2 regions of the Streptomyces sp. SD15 genome follow, and region 2 is predicted to be linked to the other one. Evidence: riboswitches for the same ligand, from Rfam matches in the RefSeq annotation. Region 2 holds a riboswitch; the other holds the start of a gene.
The links. A riboswitch is a leader RNA that binds a small molecule or an ion and turns the genes downstream of it on or off. The one in region 2 is predicted to bind glycine.
Positions count from the first base shown of each region.

Region 1: it holds a riboswitch for glycine, as region 2 does, so the genes downstream of both, gcvT (glycine cleavage system aminomethyltransferase GcvT) here and gcvP (aminomethyl-transferring glycine dehydrogenase) in region 2, are expected to answer to the same signal.

Region 1 is NZ_JBTLMO010000035.1:5,540-15,946, forward strand. Features, by position in the region: gene ACX28W_RS29335 (ABC transporter permease) at 49-1,053, opposite strand; gene ACX28W_RS29340 (enhanced serine sensitivity protein SseB C-terminal domain-containing protein) at 1,367-2,173, opposite strand; gene ACX28W_RS29345 (enhanced serine sensitivity protein SseB) at 2,320-3,102, opposite strand; gene ACX28W_RS29350 (AAA family ATPase) at 3,317-3,985, opposite strand; glycine riboswitch at 4,161-4,266, shown strand; glycine riboswitch at 4,267-4,375, shown strand; gene gcvT (glycine cleavage system aminomethyltransferase GcvT) at 4,410-5,528, shown strand; gene gcvH (glycine cleavage system protein GcvH) at 5,606-5,983, shown strand; gene glyA (serine hydroxymethyltransferase) at 5,997-7,274, shown strand; gene ACX28W_RS29370 (L-serine ammonia-lyase) at 7,373-8,740, shown strand; partial or broken gene ACX28W_RS29375 (ATP-binding protein) at 9,271-9,465, shown strand; gene ACX28W_RS29380 (alkaline phosphatase family protein) at 9,527-10,407, shown strand, end outside.
Region 2 is NZ_JBTLMO010000096.1:3,108-13,514, reverse strand. Features, by position in the region: gene gcvP (aminomethyl-transferring glycine dehydrogenase) at 1-2,284, opposite strand, end outside; glycine riboswitch at 2,466-2,561, opposite strand; gene ACX28W_RS42695 (PRC-barrel domain-containing protein) at 2,676-3,047, shown strand; gene ACX28W_RS42690 (DNA polymerase IV) at 3,165-4,541, opposite strand; gene ACX28W_RS42685 (MerR family transcriptional regulator) at 4,637-5,272, opposite strand; gene ACX28W_RS42680 (bifunctional nuclease family protein) at 5,513-5,986, opposite strand; gene ftsR (transcriptional regulator FtsR) at 6,073-6,816, opposite strand; gene ACX28W_RS42670 (FHA domain-containing protein) at 6,860-7,831, opposite strand; gene ACX28W_RS42665 (DUF881 domain-containing protein) at 7,893-8,735, opposite strand; gene ACX28W_RS42660 (small basic family protein) at 8,741-9,073, opposite strand; gene ACX28W_RS42655 (DUF881 domain-containing protein) at 9,070-9,966, opposite strand; gene ACX28W_RS42650 (mannose-1-phosphate guanyltransferase) at 10,065-10,407, opposite strand, start outside.

The DNA.
Region 1 (10,407 bases), on a different contig from region 2:
GATGAGAGACCCCGTGTGAGTGCCACGGGACGGTTGTGGTGCGGCGGTTCAACGGGAAGCCTTCGGGTCCAGCGCGTCCCGGACGCCGTCGCCGAAGAGGTTGAAGGCCAGCACGGTGATGAAGATCGCCACACCCGGGACCACCATGTACATGGGGTCCGACTCGTAGTAGTCGATCGCGCTCGAGAGCATCTGCCCCCAGGAGGCGGTGGGCGGCTTGACGCCCACGCCCAGGAAGCTGAGTGCCGCCTCGGTGAGGATGTTGGTGGGGATCATCATCGTCGTGTACACGATGATCGGGGCGACGAGGTTGGGCAGTAGCTCCTTGAACAGGATGTACATCCGCCCGGCGCCCAGCGATCGGGCGGCCTCGACGTACTCGCGCTCACGCATCGAGAGTGTCTGACCGCGCACCACGCGTCCGATGTAGGGCCAGCCGAAGAAGCCGATGACCAGGATCATCACGAACACGCGCACGCTCGACCCGGTCAGGCCCAGCATGTCGTTCGGCATGACGGAGACCAGCGCGATGATGAACAGCAGCTGCGGGAAGGCGAGCAGACCGTCCATCACCCGGCTGATGAGGGAGTCGACCCAGCCGCCGAAGAAGCCGGCGAGGATGCCCAGGACGACCCCGAGGATCACCGCGACGACGGCGGACAGGAAGCCCACCAGCAGCGAGATCCGGGCTCCGTAGAGGATGCGGGCGAAGATGTCGCGGCCGTTGACCGGCTCGACGCCCAACAGGTGGTCGCCGCTGATGCCGCCCAGGGAGCCCGTGGGGGTGCCGAACAGCGGGTCGATGAGGTTCTCGTGATACTCGTTCGGGTCCTGCCCGAGGATGCCCGTGATGACCGGGGCGAGCAGGGCGACCACGACGAGGACGAGGACGACGATGCCGCCCGTCAGGGCGAGCTTGTCCCGCTTGAGGCGCTCCCAGGCGATCCGGCCCAGGGAACGGCCCTGAACGGCCTTCGCGCCGGCGGCAGCCGCCGCTTCTTCGGCCGCGCCGGGGGCCGCTTCCGCGGTCGGCTCGTGCAATGGTGCCGTCATCTGGCAGGGACCCCTCTCAACCGGCGGTAGCCGGCCCGCACTTGCCGCGGTAGCGGCGTGATCGTCCGTCGTACGCAGGGGATAAACCCCCTGGAGCGGGAGTCTTCAACGCTTTGGCGATCAGTAGCCAGACCTGACAGGGAAAGGATGCGTAAACGTGATGCAGGCAGGTGGGTTCCGTTATCCGGACGGTGGGTAACGGCCGTCGGACAGTGCCCTATTGGGACAGATCCGACGGGAACGGGACCAATTGCCCCTATCTACGCGCGAAGAAATCCTGCCCTGCCCAGCAGGCGAGACCGGAGACCGAGGGTCAGTAGCGACCGGGCGGCGGGTAACCGTAACCCCCCGCGGGGGCCTGGACCGGCGCCTGGGCCGGGGCCGCGTGGGCCTCGCGGTCGTAGAACGGGCGGGCGTTGGCGCGCAGCCACATCGCCACCGGGTCGTACTCGTCGGACATCGCGACGGTCGACACGGGCAGCCCGTCCGGCACCGCACCGATGGACTGCTGCATCATCGCCCGCACGGAGTCGACGGCGGGCGGCGAGGTGTCGTACACGTCGAGGCCGATGGCCAGATATGGCGCCCCGAGTGCGGGCTGCACCCAGGCGCGGCGCAGCGAGCGCACGGCGGTGGTGCGGTGCGCGTTCTGCGTGAGCAGGGCGTAGAACTGCGGGATCTCGATGCCTGGTTCGGAGAGCCGCAGCGGGCCCGCGGGCTGGCGCTCCAGGCCCGCGGCGATCCGGCGCAGATCCAGCCAGGGGATGCCCACCCCGCCGCCGGGGGCGTGCGGATTGAGCCAGAGTCCGAAGTGGTCGGGGTAGAGGGTGCGGGCCACGTCGAGGCCGTCGACGACTTCGTACGACCGGTTCCAGCCGCTGGCCGAGAGCTCCTGGGCGGAGGTGACGCACGGCGCGTAACCGAAGCCGTCGACCTCCATGTTCCCGTACTGCGCGTCCGGGGAGCCGGCCTGGCCGTGCCAGAGCAGCATCCAGACCTGGCCGGACGACGGGGTCGCGAGCGCGCGAAGGAGCGCCTCGTAGGCGTCGTAACGCCCGGGCGTCACCTGGCGCAGCATGTGCTCGACCTGCCCGGCCGCGGCCGTGCCCGACGCGCTCACCTTCAACCGCCCCTTCGCGAAGACATCACGATGAACTCAACTCATTGCCCCGGAGGCGAACAACCTCATCCGACCGAGCCATGTAACCAGGTTAAGCGGGGATCCTGACAGCTACTTGACGCGCGGCACGGGAGGTCTTCACGACGTCAGTAACCCTGCTGGTAGAACGGGCGCACATGTGCCCGCAACCATTCCCCCACCGGGTCCTGGGCGACGTCGAGAAACACCATGTTCACCGGGCGGTCCACCGGCACCCGGCCGAGCGCACGTCCGAGGGCCGCCAGCGGGAGCGTGGTGGCGTCGCCCTCCCACTGGGACAGTTCGACCCCGATGAACATCACGGGGTCGTCGCCCTCGATGCTGGCCAGGCAGCGGCGTGCGGTCAGCACCACGCCGGTCTCCGCGAACTCGGCCGAGGCCGCGGCCAGGAAGTCGACCGGGTCGTCCTGCCAGTCGGGTTCGGAGAGCCGCACCCGGCCGCCGCTCGCGGGTCCGTCCAGCGGGGTGCGCCCGGACCGGCACACCTCGGCGACCGCCGGTGGCGGCAGCGGGACGCCGACCACACCGCCCGGATTGATCGCGATACCCACCTGCGGGGGCAGACCGCGGGCGAACTCGACGGCGGGCGCGATCGTGAACGACAGATGGCTGCCGACGACCTGGCGGAACTGCTCCTCCGAGCTGAAGACCGGAACGTACGCCTGGCCCTCGATCTCCAGCGTGGGCAGATCGAGGGGGCCGGAGTGAGGTCCGCCGCCGCTGGGCAGGGGCACCCAGACGAAGCTGCGGCCGAGGACCTCGACGATGCGGCCGCCTGCCGAGGGGACTCCGAGGGACGCGGAGAGCACCTCCTCCAGCTCATTGCCCGGCCATCCGCCGTGCGGATGGGGGTGCGGGTGCGCCGGTGCCGGGAAGTCTGGGAAGTCCATCTGTCTACCTGTCTACCGCCTGCTGTGAACCACTGCTCCGGCTGGAAAGGTTAATGGGCTCGTACGACAACGCCGTACGAGCCGTCACGCGGGCAGCCGTACCAGCCGTACCAGCCGTACCGGCCGTCCCGCGGGCAGCCGTACGGGCCGTCACACGTCCGGGCGCGCGAGCTGTCACACAAGCGGCCGTACGAGCAATCGGCCGTACGAGCGGTCAGCTGCCGAAGTCGATCCGGCGCAGCACGTTCGCCGCGTCCCGGTCGAGGAGCACCGCCGAGCCGCAGCCCTCCGGCAGGTCACCCCGCTCGACGGAGCGCAGCAGCCGGGCCGCCGCGCCCCGGTGACGCGCGAACGCGTACCGCGAAACGCCGCGGCCGCGCTCGCGCTGGCCCTCCAGGGCGGTGCCCGGTGTGACGTCGAGCAGCAGCAGGTGCAGGGCGCCGCCCCGGCGGCGGGCCTCGCGGGCGAGCCAGCGGCGCACCCAGGCCTGTGTGCCGCAGTCGTGCACGACGACGCCGGCACCGGAACGCAGCGCGCGGCGCAGGCCCGCGTAGTGCGCAAGGCGGACGAGGGGGCGATAGACCGCGTACGGGAGCCGGCCTGTCATCCGCTCGTCCCAGCGGTCGCGGGTGTCCTGCGAGTCGATGCGCGGGCCCGCGACAGCGCGGCGCATCAGCGTCGACTTGCCGCTGCCGGGCAGCCCGGTGACGACCACCAGGTCGGACGCACCGAAGTGCAGACCATGTGGGCTGCGTCCGGCCCGCTCCCTGAGATCGCGGACGACGGCCGTCGGGAGCGGGCCGCACGCCTCCCGGGCCTTGGCACGGGGCTGATCGGGCAGCGCGACGGCCGAGGTCGTCGCGTACGCCGTGGTCCTGTTCACCGTGATCGTCCTCCCCTGGGGTCAGGAGTCCTTTCCCCGCTGAGTGTAAAGAGAAGGTAATACGCTGTGTCTCCCGTTTCCGTTCTCGGACTGCCACAGGCCGGTTACAGATCCCGGGCTGCCGGTATCCGACCGCGCGTGCGATGATGTGCCCGCCAACTGCATACCGGCCGCTTGAATCCGCGCGGGAGAGTTCCCGGTGAGTCCTTGAGGACCACTGGGGCGCCGAAGGAGCAAGTCCCTCCCTTGAATCTCTCAGGCCCCGTTACCGCGCGGGCGAGGCACATCTGAAAAGCGAGCCGCCAGTGGCTCCACCCAAGGTGCAAGTCAGGATCACCGCCGAGCGGGGTCGTGATGAACCTCTCAGGTTCCGATGACAGATGGGGAGGAACGACCTCGCCGTCATGCCTTGGGAGCCCCACCGATGAGCAGTAACGCATCCCGTCACACCGCGCTAGATGCCCTGCATCGTTCGCTCGGCGCGACGATGACCGACTTCGCGGGCTGGGACATGCCCCTGCGGTACGGCTCGGAGCGCGACGAGCACCTGGCCGTCCGCACGAAGGCCGGTCTCTTCGACCTCTCCCACATGGGCGAGATCACCGTCACCGGCCCGCAGGCGGCCGCCCTCCTGAACTACGCGCTCGTCGGCAACATCGCCTCCGTCGGCGTCGGCCGCGCCCGCTACACCATGATCTGCCAGGAGGACGGCGGCATCCTGGACGACCTGATCGTGTACCGGCTGGCCGAGACCGCACACATGGTTGTCGCGAACGCCTCCAACGCCCAGGTGGTGCTGGACGCGCTCACCGAGCGCGCGGCCGGTTTCGACGCCCAGGTCCGCGACGACCGTGACGCGTACGCGCTGATCGCCGTGCAGGGCCCCGAGTCCCCCGGCATCCTGAAGTCCCTGACCGACGCCGACCTCGACGGCCTGAAGTACTACGCGGGTCTGCCGGGCACCGTCGCGGGCGTAGCGGCGCTCATCGCGCGCACCGGTTACACCGGCGAGGACGGCTTCGAGCTGTTCGTGGCCCCGTCCGACGCCGAGAAGCTGTGGCAGGCGCTGACCGACGCGGGCGCCCCGGCCGGCCTCGTCCCCTGTGGTCTGTCCTGCCGCGACACACTGCGCCTGGAGGCGGGCATGCCGCTGTACGGGCATGAGCTGAGCACTTCGCTCACCCCCTTCGACGCGGGGCTCGGGCGGGTCGTGAAGTTCGAGAAGGAGGGCGACTTCGTGGGGCGCGAGGCCCTGTCCGAGGCCGCCGCCAAGGCCCAGGAGAACCCCCCGCGGGTGCTCGTCGGGCTCGTTGCCGAGGGCCGTCGCGTCCCGCGCGCCGGGTACGCCGTCGTGGCCGACGGCAAGGTCATCGGCGAGGTCACCTCCGGCGCCCCTTCCCCGACCCTGGGCAAGCCGATCGCGATGGCGTACGTCGATGCCACGCACGCCGCGCCGGGCACGCCCGGGGTCGGCGTGGACATCCGGGGCAGCCACGAGCCGTACGAGGTCGTGGCGCTGCCGTTCTACAAGCGCCAGAAGTGATCCCTGGGCATATCCGCCCTGCTCAACTCCCCTCCCCTTGTCATCACCACTCCCCCGCGTACAGGAGAATTCAGGCCATGAGCAACCCCCAGCAGCTGCGCTACAGCAAGGAGCACGAGTGGCTGTCGGTCGCCGAGGACGGCGTCTCGACGGTCGGCATCACCGAGTTCGCGGCCAACGCGCTCGGCGACGTCGTCTACGCCCAGCTTCCGGAGGTCGGTGCCACGGTGACCGCGGGCGAGTCCTGCGGTGAGCTGGAGTCGACCAAGTCGGTCAGCGACCTGTACGCACCGGTCACCGGCGAGGTCACCGAGATCAACCAGGACGTCGTGGACGACCCGGCGCTGGTGAACTCCGCCCCCTTCGAGGGGGGCTGGCTGTTCAAGGTACGCGTCACGGACGAGCCGGACGACCTGCTCTCCGCGGACGAGTACATCGCTTTCACCGCCGGCTAAGGAGTCGTAGGACATGTCGCTTCTCAACACGCCCCTGCACGAGCTGGACCCGGACGTCGCCGCCGCCGTCGACGCCGAGCTGCACCGCCAGCAGTCCACCCTGGAGATGATCGCCTCGGAGAACTTCGCTCCGGTCGCGGTGATGGAGGCCCAGGGTTCGGTCCTGACCAACAAGTACGCCGAGGGCTACCCGGGCCGCCGCTACTACGGCGGTTGCGAGCACGTCGACGTGGTCGAGCAGATCGCGATCGACCGCGTCAAGGCGCTCTTCGGCGCCGAGCACGCGAACGTGCAGCCCCACTCGGGCGCGCAGGCCAACGCGGCCGCGATGTTCGCGCTGCTCAAGCCGGGCGACACGATCATGGGTCTGAACCTGGCGCACGGTGGGCACCTGACCCACGGCATGAAGATCAACTTCTCCGGCAAGCTCTACAACGTGGTCCCGTACCACGTCGACGACGCCACCGGTCAGGTCGACATGGCCGAGGTCGAGAAGCTGGCCAAGGAGTCCAAGCCGAAGCTGATCGTGGCGGGCTGGTCGGCGTACCCGCGCCAGCTGGACTTCGCCGCGTTCCGCCGGATCGCGGACGAGGTCGGCGCGTACCTGATGGTCGACATGGCGCACTTCGCGGGCCTCGTGGCCGCGGGTCTGCACCCGAACCCCGTCCCGCACGCCCATGTCGTCACCACGACCACCCACAAGACGCTGGGCGGCCCGCGCGGTGGCGTGATCCTTTCGACGGCCGAGCTGGCCAAGAAGATCAACTCCGCGGTCTTCCCGGGTCAGCAGGGCGGTCCGCTGGAGCACGTGATCGCCGCCAAGGCCGTCTCCTTCAAGGTCGCCGCCTCGGACGACTTCAAGGAGCGCCAGCGGCGCACGCTGGACGGCGCGCGGATCCTGGCCGAGCGCCTGGTGCGGTCCGACGTCGCCGAGCACGGCGTTTCGGTCCTGTCCGGCGGCACGGACGTGCACCTGGTCCTGGTCGACCTGCGCAACTCCGAGCTGGACGGACAGCAGGCCGAGGACCGTCTCCACGAGGTCGGCATCACGGTCAACCGCAACGCCATCCCGAACGACCCGCGCCCGCCGATGGTCACCTCCGGCCTGCGCATCGGCACGCCGGCCCTGGCCACCCGCGGCTTCCAGGCCGAGGACTTCACCGAGGTGGCGGACATCATCGCCGAGGCGCTGAAGGCACCCTCTCCCTTCGGGGGGGCCGACGCGGACTCGCTGAAGGCCCGGGTGTCCGCTCTGGCCGACAAGCACCCGCTGTACCCCGGCTTGAAGTAGTTCGTACGGAACGTACGATTCTTCGGGGCGCCGCGCACACTGAAGGGTGTGCGCGGCGCCCCACCCCCATGCACCACCCCCCGCTGTGAGGAGTCCCCGTGGCCATCTCGGTCTTCGACCTGTTCTCGATCGGCATCGGCCCGTCCAGCTCCCACACGGTCGGCCCGATGCGCGCGGCACGCATGTTCGCCCGGCGGCTGCGCAACGAGGAGCTGCTGGACTCGGTGGCCTCCATACGGGCCGAGCTCTACGGCTCGCTCGGCGCGACGGGCCATGGCCACGGCACCCCGAAGGCGGTACTGCTCGGCCTGGAGGGCGCCTCGCCGCGGACGGTGGACGTGGAGGGGGCCGACGACCGGGTCGAGGAGATCAAGTCGTCCGGGCGCATCAGCCTGCTCGGCTCCCACGAGATCGACTTCTCCTTCTCCGACGACCTGGTCCTGCACCGCCGCAAGGCGCTGCCGTACCACGCGAACGGCATGACGATCTTCGCGTACGACGCCTCGGGCGAGCTGGTCCTGGAGAAGACGTACTACTCCGTGGGCGGCGGTTTCGTGGTCGACGAGGACGCGGTCGGCCAGGACCGCATCAAACTGGACGACACGGTCCTGAAGTACCCCTTCCGCACGGGCGACGAGCTGCTGCGGCTGACCCGCGAGACGGGCCTGTCGATCTCCGCCCTGATGCTGGAGAACGAGCGGGCCTGGCGCACCGAGGAGGAGATCCGCGAGGGACTCCTCGCGATCTGGCGCGTGATGCAGTCCTGCGTCTCCCGCGGCATGTCCCGCGAGGGCATCCTGCCGGGTGGCCTCAAGGTCCGCCGCCGTGCCGCCGTCTCGGCCCGCCAACTCCGCGCGGAGGGCGACCCACTGGCCCACGCGATGGAATGGATCACGCTCTACGCAATGGCGGTGAACGAGGAGAACGCGGCGGGCGGCCGCGTCGTGACGGCGCCGACGAACGGCGCCGCGGGGATCATCCCCTCCGTTCTCCACTACTACGTCAACTTCGTGCCGGGCGCCGACGAGGACGGAGTGGTCCGCTTCCTGCTGGCCGCGGGCGCCATCGGCATGCTCTTCAAGGAGAACGCGTCCATCTCCGGTGCCGAGGTCGGCTGCCAGGGCGAGGTCGGCTCGGCCTGCTCGATGGCGGCCGGCGCCCTCGCCGAAGTCCTCGGCGGCAGCCCCGAACAGGTCGAGAACGCCGCGGAGATCGGCATGGAGCACAACCTCGGCCTGACCTGCGACCCGGTCGGCGGCCTCGTCCAGATCCCCTGCATCGAACGCAACGGCATGGCCGCGGTCAAGGCGGTCACCGCCGCCAAGATGGCCATGCGCGGCGACGGCTCCCACAAGGTCTCCCTCGACAAGGTCATCAAGACCATGAAGGAGACGGGCGCGGACATGAGCGTCAAATACAAGGAGACGGCGCGGGGCGGGCTGGCTGTGAACATCATCGAGTGCTAGGGAAATAGGCCCTGACCAGCGCGTTCGTTTCTTTCTGCGCTGTCAGGGCCTTCCCTGCTCACGCGGCGGAAAGTCCCCAGAAACTCCCCGGGACAGGCGTGAAAGTCCCCGAAAACTCCCCAGGGACTCCCCAGGGAACGTGGCTGTTTGCGGTTGGGCGCGGGCCAGCTTCGGGACCGACGCGGCGCTCTTGAGTCGTCTCAGGGTGTGGAGTGCAGTCGGTGTACGTCGGGTAGTGCAACCTACGCATTACGAGGCCGCTGGGGATCGTGTTGCCTGGTGACGGCTGATGCTGCGGGATGCTGTTGTGCCTGATCAGATCACCTGCGCCGTACTCAGCGCCGATACCTGGTGCTGCACCGCCCAAAGGCGTCCGGCCACCCCTTGGCCACCCCCGAAGCAGGCCCGCGCCATTCAGGGCCCCAACGCAACGTCTGTTTGTTCCCGACAACTCACCTGACCATGGCAGTCCCCCCGACTCCACGGACCTCACAGCGGAACTCGATTATTAACGACGCCGGCGCAAAGGGGCGGGCGGGGGTGCGGGCAGCGGGCTCGGCATGGCGATCGTGCAGGGTGTGGTCACGACACACGGAGGCGAGGTGGCAGTGCGTAGGTCGCCGGGCAAGGGGCTGGCAGTGACGGTGTCGTTGCCGACGCCGGGACGGGTGCGAGCCGTCGCCCTGCCGTGGGGCCACGCGATTCCGCTTGACCAAATAGGGTGAACCGCTTGACCGGAAGCGAACCCGGGTGATTGAACGGGGGCCGTCACGGTGCCGTACAGAGATGCAGGCGCCACCGCCCCCATATCTTCGGGGCCGATCCGCCCCACCAGCACAGTGTTTCGCACGGAAGGACCGCCGGGTGTCGTCCCACACGAGCTCTCGACAGCTACCGAAAACGAGCGAGCCGACGGATGAGACACAGGTGCCTCCGGAAGAGGCACTGACGCCGGAGAAGGGGCTGACGCCGGAGGCCGCTGACCAGACCCCTGCGGACAACGCGCCGGGGACCACTGCCGAAGCCACCGACGAGCCCACGCCGGAGGTGGCCCCGGGTTCCGATCGACGGCGATGGCGTGGGTGGCGTGACAGATACCCCGTCACCGCGAAGGTGGTGTCGTGGACCGTCAACGCCCTCGCCGCCGCGGTCGTGCTGTTCACGCTGCTCATGTCGAACAACGCCGCCGGCCTGACGCCCATCGCCTTCGTGCGCATCCCGGTCGAGGCGATCCTCGGCGCCGCGGTGCTGATCGCCCTGCCGCGCAAGCCGCGCGTCGTCGTGGCGGCGCTGCTGGGACTGGCCGTCGGCGTGCAGCTGATCCTGAACCTCCTCGACATGGGCTTCAAGGAATACCTCGGGCGGGACTTCAACCTCGTCCTCGACTGGACCCTGTTCGACGACGCGCATACGTACCTCAAGGACACGATCGGCGCGAAGGGCACGCTCGGCCTCGTCGTCGCGATCATGGTCCTGATCCTTGTCGCCCTCGTCGCCATGGTGCTGGCGGTTGTCCGGCTGGGCAACATCCTCGCCCGGCACACCGCCACCGCGACCCACACGACCCTGGCGTTCGCCACCGCCTGGGTGGCGTGCGCGACATTCGGCGTGCAGTTCACGGCCGAACTGCCGATCGCCGCCGAGCGGTCGGCCCATCTCGTCCATCT
Region 2 (10,407 bases):
CGGCGGAACCCCAGGGAGCGGCCGAGATCGGGCCGACACCGGTCTCCGGACCGGCCGCGGGCTGCAGCGGGTGGTTCGGCAGGTACGGCGCCAGGTGCGCGCGCACACCGACCGGGCCGACACCCGGACCGCCGCCGCCGTGCGGGATGCAGAACGTCTTGTGCAGATTGAGGTGCGAGACGTCACCGCCGAAGTGGCCCGGCTTGGCAAGCCCCACCAAGGCGTTGAGGTTGGCGCCGTCGACGTACACCTGACCGCCGGCCTCGTGCACCTGCGCACAGATATCGGCGACATGCTCCTCGAACACACCGTGTGTTGAGGGGTACGTGATCATCAGTACCGCCAGCTCGTCGCGGTACTGCTCGATCTTGGAGCGCAGGTCCTCGACGTCGACCTCGCCATCCTCGGCGGTCTTCACGACGACGACCTTCATACCGGCCATCACGGCGCTCGCGGCGTTGGTGCCGTGCGCGGAGGACGGGATCAGACAGACGGTGCGCTGCTCGTCGCCGTTGGCCCGGTGGTAGCCGCGTACGGCCAACAGCCCCGCAAGCTCGCCCTGCGAACCGGCGTTGGGCTGCAACGACACATTGTCGTACCCGGTGACCTCGGCGAGCCGCTCCTCGAGCTCACGGATGAGCGTGAGATAGCCCTGCGCCTGCTCGGCGGGCACGAAGGGGTGCAGCTGGCCGAACTCGGGCCAGGTGACCGGCTCCATCTCCGTCGTCGCGTTGAGCTTCATGGTGCAGGAGCCCAGCGGGATCATGCCGCGGTCCAGCGCGTAGTCGCGGTCGGAGAGCTTGCGCAGGTAACGCAGCATGGCGGTCTCGGAGCGGTACTGGTGGAACACCGGGTGCGTGAGGAACTCGTCGCTGCGCAGCAGCGCGGCGGGAAGCGTCTCCTGCGTGGTGAAGTCCAGCGCCTCGATGTCGCCGTCGACGCCGAACGCGGTCCAGACGGAGCCCAGTTGCTTACGGGCCGTGGTCTCGTCGCACGCGATCGACACCTGGTCGGCGTCGACGAGGTGGAGATTGACCCCCTGGTTGCGCGCGCCGGCCACGATCTGGGCGGCCCGGCCCGGCACCCGTACGGTCAGCGTGTCGAAGTAGGCGCCATGCACGACCTCGACGCCGCCCGCCCTCAGACCCTCGGCGAGGATCGTGGCGTAGCGGTGCGTACGACGGGCGATCGTCCGCAGTCCCTCGGGACCGTGGTAGACGGCGTACATGCCCGCCATCACCGCGAGCAGCACCTGTGCCGTACAGATGTTGCTGGTCGCCTTCTCGCGGCGGATGTGCTGCTCCCGCGTCTGCAGGGCGAGCCGGTACGCCTTGTGTCCATCGGCGTCGACGGAGACACCCACGAGTCGGCCGGGCAGGCTCCGCGCGAACTTCTCGCGCACCGCCATGTATCCGGCGTGCGGCCCGCCGAAGCCCATCGGCACACCGAAGCGCTGCGTCGTACCGATCGCGATGTCGGCGCCGAGCTCGCCGGGCGAGGTGAGCAGGGTCAGGGCGAGCAGATCGGCGGCGACGGTGACGACCGCGCCGAGCTCGTGCGCCCGCTCGATGACGGGCTTGAGGTCGCGTACGGCACCGGAGGCGCCCGGGTACTGGATCAACACGCCGTTGATCTCACGCTCCGCGATCTCGGCCGGGATGCCCTCGCTGAGGTCGGCGACGACGACCTCGACGCCGGTCGGCTCGGCGCGGGTCTCGATGACGGCGATGGTCTGCGGCAGGGCGTCCGCGTCGACCAGGAAGAGACCCTTCTTGTTCTTGCCCATGCGTCGGGACAGCGCCATCGCCTCGGCGGCCGCGGTGCCCTCGTCGAGCAGCGAGGCGCCGGAGGTCGGCAGCCCGGTCAGCTCGGCGACCACGGTCTGGAAGTTGAGCAGCGCCTCCAGACGGCCCTGCGAGATCTCCGGCTGGTACGGCGTGTACGCGGTGTACCAGGCCGGGTTCTCCATGACATTGCGCAGGATCACCGGCGGCGTGAATGTGCCGTAGTAACCGAGGCCGATCATCGAGTCGAGCACCTGGTTGCGGTCCGCGAGGGAGCGCAGCTCGGCCAGCACCTCGGCCTCGGTGCGCGCGCCCGGCAGCTCCAGCGCCTCGGCGTTCTTGATGACGTCCGGCACCGCGGCGGCCGTCAGCTCGTCGAGCGAGCCGTAGCCGACCTGCGCGAGCATCTTGGCCCGTGCCTCGGAGTCGGGCCCGATGTGGCGCTGCTCGAAGGGGATTCCCTGTTCGAGCTGGGAGAGCGGAATGCGATGGGCGGTCATTGCGGAGGCCTCCTGGTCTGACGCGACCTTCGAGGGGCACCACGGCGTGGGTGCCCCGACGGCCTCCCCCTCTGTCATCTCAACCTGAGAGCTTCACCGGCCCGTCCGCTCGCTGACGACCCGGCTTTCACCGTCGGTGAGAGCGGAAGCCGTCGACCTCCGCCCTGCTTTCCAGAGTGACCTCGTCCGTGCGGTACGTGGGCCTGAGAGATTCCGGGGAGGATTTGCTCCTTCGGCGCCTCCGATGGTGTCTGGAGGACTCTCCCGCACGGGGTCAGCAGCCGCTTGCCAGCCTACCAGCGAGGACAACGCACGGGCCTTCGAGTGGCCACCTTCCTGAATGTGCTCTTTTGTGGTGCTTACGGATGAGTTGCGACCAAGTGGAGGGCCCGTGCAGACCGACATCGATCCGCGCAACCTGATCGGCCGCAAGGCGCTCGACCGCAACGGCACCAAGATCGGCACCGTCGACGAGGTTTATCTCGACGACGCGACCGGCGTCCCGGAGTGGGCGGCCATACGCACAGGCCTGTTCAGCAGGGACGCCTTCGTGCCCCTGGAGCCCAGCGAGCTCGTCGAGGGCACCCTGCGTGTCCCCTTCGACCGCGCCTTGATCAAGGACGCCCCCGACTTCGGCGTCGGCCGCCACCTCTCCCCCGAACAGGAACTCCAGCTCTACCACCACTACGGCCTGGACGTGACCCCGCCGCCTCCGCCCCCGGACCACGACTTCGGTCATTTGGCGGGCACGGACGAGCCTTGACTTAACAGCTTGTGGGCCCCGCTGACGCGCTCCTTCAGGGGCGCGGGGCTCTGACGTCATGCGGCTCCGCCGCGTAGGCGCGCTCAACCACCGACAACCCACGGCGCCGAACCGACCTCACCCCCCACGGCGATCGCAAACCGCCGCCACCAACGGCAACGGATCCGCCAACTCCAACGCCGAATCATCCGTACGAAACGTCCGTACCCGCCCCGGCTCGGAGTACGGCGTCTCGAACCGCACAGTCACCCGCCCCAGCCCACTCCCCTGCACCCACCCGTGCCCATACTCGGCGTGCCGTACATCGTGCCCCGCCGGCCACCGCCGCTCGGCAGGCGGCACAGGCTCGCCGGCCGACTCCACCCCCACCTCCTCATCGGGATGTTCCTGCGCCGTCTCCAGCTCCCCCGCGGCGGCCTGCGCCCGGGCCTGGGCAAAGAGGTCCTCCTGCGTGTAGTCGGCGAGCCCGGACACCCCGACCCCCAGCAGTCGTACGCCTCCGGTCGTGTCCACAGCCTCCAGGAGCCGCGCGGCAGCCTCCCGTACGACCGTCGGGTCGTCCGTGGGCCCCCGCAGCGTCTCGGACCGAGTCAGCGTCGAAAAGTCGTACCGGCGCACCTTCAGGACGATGGTCCGCCCCGACAGCCCCGCCCCGCGCAGCCGCTGCACGCACCGGTCTGCAAGCCGCTGCACCTCCAGACCGACCCGCACGCGGTCGTGGATGTCCACGTCGTACGTGTCCTCCACCGACACCGACTTGGTCTCCCGCTCGGCCACGACGGGCCGCTCGTCGTGCGCCAGCGCCATCGCGTACAGCGCGTGCCCGTGAGCCTTCCCCAGCAGCCGTACGAGCTCGTCCTCGCCCGCCTCGGCGATCTCCTCGACCGTGGTGATCCCGGCCCGGCGAAGATGGTCCCCGGTCGCGGGCCCGACACCCGGCAGCGTCCGCACGGACATCGGACCCAGCAGCGCGCGCTCCGTCCCCGGCTCTATCACCACCAGTCCGTCGGGCTTGGCCTGCTCCGAGGCGATCTTGGCGAGCATCTTGGAAGCGGCGAGCCCCACCGATCCCGTCAGCCCCGTGACGGCCTGGATGTCCGCACGCAGCTTCGTCCCGGCCAACCGCGCCGAGGCCTCGTCCCAGGCCGCTCCCCCGGCCTCCAGATCCACGAACGCCTCATCCAGGCTGAGCGGCTCCACCAGCGGCGACAGCGCCCCCAGCAGCCGCATCACCTGCTCGCTGATCTCCCGGTAGATCCCGAAGCGCGGCACGAGATACGCGGCGTTCGGCGCCAGGCGCCGCGCCTGGGCCATAGGCATCGCCGAGTGCACTCCGAAGACCCGTGCCTCGTACGAGGCCGTGGCCACCACACCACGCGGTCCGAGACCACCCACGACCACCGCTTTCCCGCGCAGGCTCGGCTTGGATGCCTGCTCCGCCGAGGCGAAGAAGGCATCCATATCGAGATGCAGGATCGTGGGCGCGGTTCTCACATCTCCGATGCTGCCCTACGCCACTGACAATGCCCCGGCACGGCCCGCTCCCGCGTACGACACGGTCCCTTGTCGTGCCCGCCGTGGTCCGGGCCTCAGACGGCCCGATTGCGCCGTCGCGCCAGCTCGTCCGCCGGGTTGTGCCCGACGAGCGTCTCGCCCGTGTCCACACGCTCACCGTGCAACTGCGAAAGCGCGCTCTCGACGTCCCGCCACACCACGCCCACGGCGATCCCGAAGATGCCCTGACCGCCCTGGAGCAGGGCGTGGACCTCGTCGGGCGAGGAACACTCGTAGACGGTGGCGCCATCACTCATGAGCGTCATCCGCTCCAGGTCCCGGAAACCGCGCTCCCTGAGGTGCTGCACCGTGGTGCGAATGTTCTGGAGCGACACTCCCGTGTCGAGGAACCGCTTCACGATCTTCAGGACGACAACGTCCCGGAAGCTGTAAAGCCGCTGAGTCCCCGACCCGTGGGCAGGCCGCACGCTCGGTTCGACCAGACCGGTCCTGGCCCAGTAGTCCAGCTGTCGATAGGTGATGCCCGCGGCGGCGCACGCCGTGGGACCGCGGTAGCCGATCTCCTCGGCAGCCACCCCTCCCTCGCCCGGCACCGCTGTCGGCCGCTGCGGAACGTGATCGGCCGCGCTGCCGTAAAGCGGGTACGGGCCACTCTCCCCCAGACTGCGTCCGGGGGCACCCCCAGCCGTACCGTCGCCGCTGCTTCTCACGCCGACCTCCGTCCTTGACCTGCCTTCTCGACGGTAGGCAGTCACCAGGGGTGCGTCAACGATCGCCACACTCGGCACGCCGAGTGATAATCACCCTAGGAGTGGTTTCCCGTGCCCCACCGCGGGGAAAGGCTAGCCGAATGCTCTCGGAGTGGACCGCAGCGCGCCACACTGGCCGCGGGCAATTGCCACCCGGAGCCTCTGCCCCTCCAGGGCGTCACCGGCCGTTGGTCCGGGCTCTCACTGGCTGTTGGTACCGAAGTCCTCGGGCGAGATCTGGTCGAGGAACTCGCGGAACTTCTCCACCTCGTCCTCCTGCTCGTCCGGGATCGCGATGCCGGCGTCGTCGAGCACCCCGTCACTGCCGTAGATCGGCGTCCCGGTGCGCAGGGCCAGCGCTATGGCATCGGACGGCCGCGCACTGACCTCGACCCCGCTGGCGAACACCAGCTCCGCGTAGAAGACGCCCTCACGCAGGTCCGTGATGCGTACTTCGGTGAGCTCCTGGCCAACGGCCTCCAGCACGTCCTTGAACAGGTCGTGGGTCAGCGGTCGCGCGGGGGCCATGCCCTGCTGGGCGAAGGCGATCGCCGTCGCCTCCCCCGGTCCGATCCAGATGGGGAGGTAACGGTCGCCTCCCACTTCACGCAGAAGCACGATCGGTTGGTTGGAGGGCATTTCGACCCGGACACCTACGACATCGAGCTCGTTCACACAGCAACCCTAGGCCGTGCCCGGGATGTTTGGGTAGTCGGGCACAGAACGGGTGGGCGATCCGGACAGCCATCGGGCGCTCCCGGTCAGGGCAGCCGGACGCCCAGAGCGGTCTGCACCAGCGCGGCGTGCAGCTTCACCGTGAGCCCCGCCAGTTCCTTCGTACGGGCCTCTGCGTGCGCCCGGGTCTGCGGATTGCGGTGGCGCCTCAGCGGGGCCACCACCTGGTCCACGAGCCCCGCATCTCGCTCGGCCGCGGCCTTCATCGCACGCACATGGCGCGGCTCGATCCCGAACCGCCCCAGTTCCACGACCAGCGCGGCGACGGTCACCGCCTCGGCGTCAAACGCCCCGTCCGGCAGCGGGGCGACGATCCCGTACGACTCCCACTCCTGAAGCTCCTGCTCACCGATCTCGGCCGCGGCCAGCAGCTCTGCGCGGCCCACCCGGGCCACCGAGGGCGTCTCGGGCTCGTCCAGCAGCTCCCCGTCGCCCGCGTCGCGCTGGCGTCCCAGGGATGGCAGCCGGACCGCCTCGCCACGCGCCAGGGCGTCCAGGTGCTCACGGATCACCTTCAGCGGCAGATAGTGGTCCCGCTGCATTCTCAGTACCTGGCCGAGCCGCTCGACGTCCTCCGCGCTGAACTTGCGATACCCCGAGGGGGTTCGCTGCGGCTCGATGAGCCCCTCCGACTCCAGGAACCGGATCTTGGAGATCGTGACTTCGGGAAACTCGTCGCGCAGCACGTTCAGCACCGTGCCGATACTCATCAGCCCACTGTCCGCTGCGGCGGTACCGCTGCCGGTACCGCCGCTCGATGTTCGAAGCATGGACATTCCCTGAGGGTCCCCCCGGGCGGAGTCTGGGGGAGGGTCAGATACCCCGCTGGCTCGCGTAGAAGACCAGCCGGTACTTACCGATCTGCACCTCATCACCGTTCGACAACGGGACCGAGTCGATCCGCTCCCGGTTGACATACGTGCCGTTCAGGCTGCCCACGTCGGCGACCGTGAACGATCCGTCCGCGGCGCGGCGGAACTCCACGTGGCGGCGCGACACGGTCACGTCGTCCAGGAAGATGTCGCTCTGCGGATGACGCCCGGCCGTGGTCAGCTCGCTGTCCAGCAGGAAGCGGCTGCCCGAGTTCGGACCGCGGCGCACCACTAGGAGCGCCGAGCCGAGCGGCAGCGCATCCACGGCCGCCTGCGCCTCAGGCGAGAGCGTCGGCATCTGCGTCTGGCCGGTGACCTCGGCGTCATAGGCCTCGAGGCCCGAAATGGAGATCGTGGACGTCGTCTCGGAGGCGCGCTCCGGAACAGCCCCAGGGCGCAGCGGCGCACCGCAGTTGGAGCAGAACCGGCTGTTCTCCGCGTTGCGGTTCCCGCACCTCGTACACACCAGGGCCGACATGGACGGATCCTCCTGCCGCGGCTGCCCTCCAGGGGCATGGGACGCGTACGGATCGGAGGCGAACCCTCCACCCGCACTTGAGGGTGACGGATCCCCGAAACCTATGCGGCCGGACTGGGCAGGGTCAACAGACGGCGCGCCCTGACCACCGGAAATGTCACCGCCCGGACCACCGATCTGGTCCCGGAACAGCGGACGGTCGCCGCTCTGGCCCTCGTCTCCATGGCGCGGTGCACGGTGCCGGGCGGTGGCGTTGTCGCCGCCCTCTCGTGCGCTCTTGCCGAACAACTTCGCAAACAACTTCACGGGCGATTCCCCTTGACCGAAACAGACCCGCCCGTGGGGCAGGACGAACCCTGATTGAACACACCGGTCGACCCGGACATCCTCACAACGTCCGTATCCACCTGACAGTTTCCACCACGCACCACCCATTCGGTGCGCCGACCCCCCGCAACCTCATGCCCTCGCAGGATGGCCCCCATGCACCCCCGGCTCACTGGGAGGACGACCGAGCGTAGTCAGGCCGCTCCGCAGCTCGCAAGGCGTCCACAACGATCTTCGTCGCACGCTCGACCGTGACGGTGGCCTGCTCCTTCTCTAGAGTCTGCACCACGCCTCCAGGGATGTTGAGCGCCGGCTCGAGGTCCTGCGGCTTGCCGATGACCTTGAAACGATAGGGCTGGGTGATCTTGTTCCCGTCCACGCTCACGCCCTTGCCGGAGTCGGTCAGATAGGTGTTGGCGACGACCCGTACGCCGTTCACCTGGATCGCCTCGGCGCCGGCCGCGCGCAGCTCCTGGATCGCGTCAAGCAGCATGTCCGCCTTGACCGTCCCCTTCGTATCAGTGATCGCCAACGTGATGCCGGGTCCCTGCGCCGCCACCGTGCCCGCCAGAATGCCGAGTTGCTTCTCCTTCTCGACGGTCTGCTTGCGGGCCTCCTCGGCCTGGTCCGAGCTGTTCTCCAGCTCCGTGCGCTGATCTTCAAGACCCTGCTTCTCGTCTTCAAGACGCTGCGTACGGTTGTCGAGTTCATCGAGGATGCGTACGAGATCTTCTTGGCGCGCGCCGCGCAGGGCACTACCGCTGTCGCTGTTGGAGGCCACCTGGACGGCGAGGCCGAAGCCGAGCCCGAACAGCAGCAGCGCGACGATGAGTTGGGCGCGCGTCACCCGCGGCGGCCACAACCCCTTGACGAGCCGCTGCCGGCCGGTCAGCGACGACTCGGCCTTTTCCTCGTGCTGTTCCTGCCCGGAACTCCCGGGAGCCGCGGCGGGAACCTCATCGGGAAGTTCCCTGCGCAGCCGGTTCTCGAGTGTCTCGCCCTCGTTGCTCATCGGCCTCACGCCCGGAACACGTGCCGGCGGATCGCCGCGGCATTGGAGAAGATGCGGATGCCGAGGACAACCACGACGCCGGTGGAGAGCTGGGCACCCACGCCCAACTTGTCGCCCAGGAAGACGATCAGCGCGGCCACGACCACGTTCGACAGGAACGAGACTACGAAGACCTTGTCGTCGAAGATGCCGTCGAGCATGGCGCGCAAGCCTCCGAACACGGCGTCGAGCGCCGCCACGACGGCGATCGGAAGGTAAGGCTCGACAACCGCCGGAACCTCGGGCCGGACCAACAATCCAGCCACGACTCCCACGACGAGGCCCAGTACGGCGATCACGATGTGCCCTTCTCTGTGCTCGGCTGTGCTGTACGTACGATCACACTCGGTGCGGCGGACAACCGGACGTCGTCCTCGGCGGAAATACTGGTCCGGATGCCGTAGTTCTCCTGCAGGGCATGCAGATACAGGCCGTCGGCACTGTTCTGGAACCGGGTGCTGAGCCGTTCGCCGTCCCCCACCGCGAGCACCGTGTAGGGCGGCACCAGCGGCTTGTTGTCGACCAGTATCGCGTCACCCGCGGCCCTGATCGCCGACAGCGCCGTCAGGCGCTGTCCGTTGATCGAGACGGCCTCCGCACCGGACTCCCAGAGCCCGTTGACGACGCGCTGCATGTCACGGTCGCGAACGCGTCCGGTATCGGAGAACCCTGAGGTCTCCCGCGGATCACCGTCGCCGCCCGCACTGGCTTCCTTGGCGTCGTTCACGACAAGTTTCACACCGGGGCCGTGCACCGCGGTGGCACCCGACAGGATGCCCACCAGGTCGGCCTGGTCGCCGCCCCCCTGCTTCTTCAACGCCTCACGCTGCCGGGCGCTCACATCGGCGCGCAGCGTGTCGACAGTGCCCTCGAGCTTGTCGGCGGAGGCAGTCTCGCGCTCGATGCGGTCGATGAGCTCCTGCCGCTCCTTGGCGACGACAGGGGCCGCTATCCGTGCGTTCGCCGCCCCCACGGTCACGACCAGTGCCGCGAGTACGAGACCGGCGGCGAGCCCGAGCTTCGCCCGCACCGTTTTCGGCATGCCACCGGCGCCCTCGACCGTCTTGCGGGCGGCCGCCTCGGCGTACCCGTCGTCGAGGCTGTGATCCATGACGTTGGTGAGCAGCGACATGGAGGCGTCCGGGCGCGAGGGGCGCGGAGGTGTCCTCCGAACGGGGGGCTGCTGCGGCATGCCGCACATCGTCGCATGTCGTGGGCGCTACCTCCGAATGGCCCCACCGGCGTGCCGGACAGGCCCCCTTGGGGGCACTTGTCCGGCACCCGCGTGTGCTACCGCCCGGCGCTGTCCACGACGGCCGCCCACTCATCGAGCAGGGCTTCCGCGGACGCGTCGTCAGGACCTTCGGCCCACAGATGCGTCACCGCCTCGGCAGGGTCGGGCAGCACCATCACCCAACGCCCGTCGGCCTCCACGACCCGTACACCGTCGGTCGTGTCGACAAATCGGTCTCCGGCCGCCTCCACGACTCGGCGCATCACCAGTCCCTTGACGGCCCAGGGCGTGGCGAGATCGCGCTTCAGGACGTGCGCCCGGGGAATCCGTGCATCGATCTGACTGAGCGTGAGCTGCGTGCGCGCAACCAGCCCGATCAGTCGTACGAACGCCGCCGCG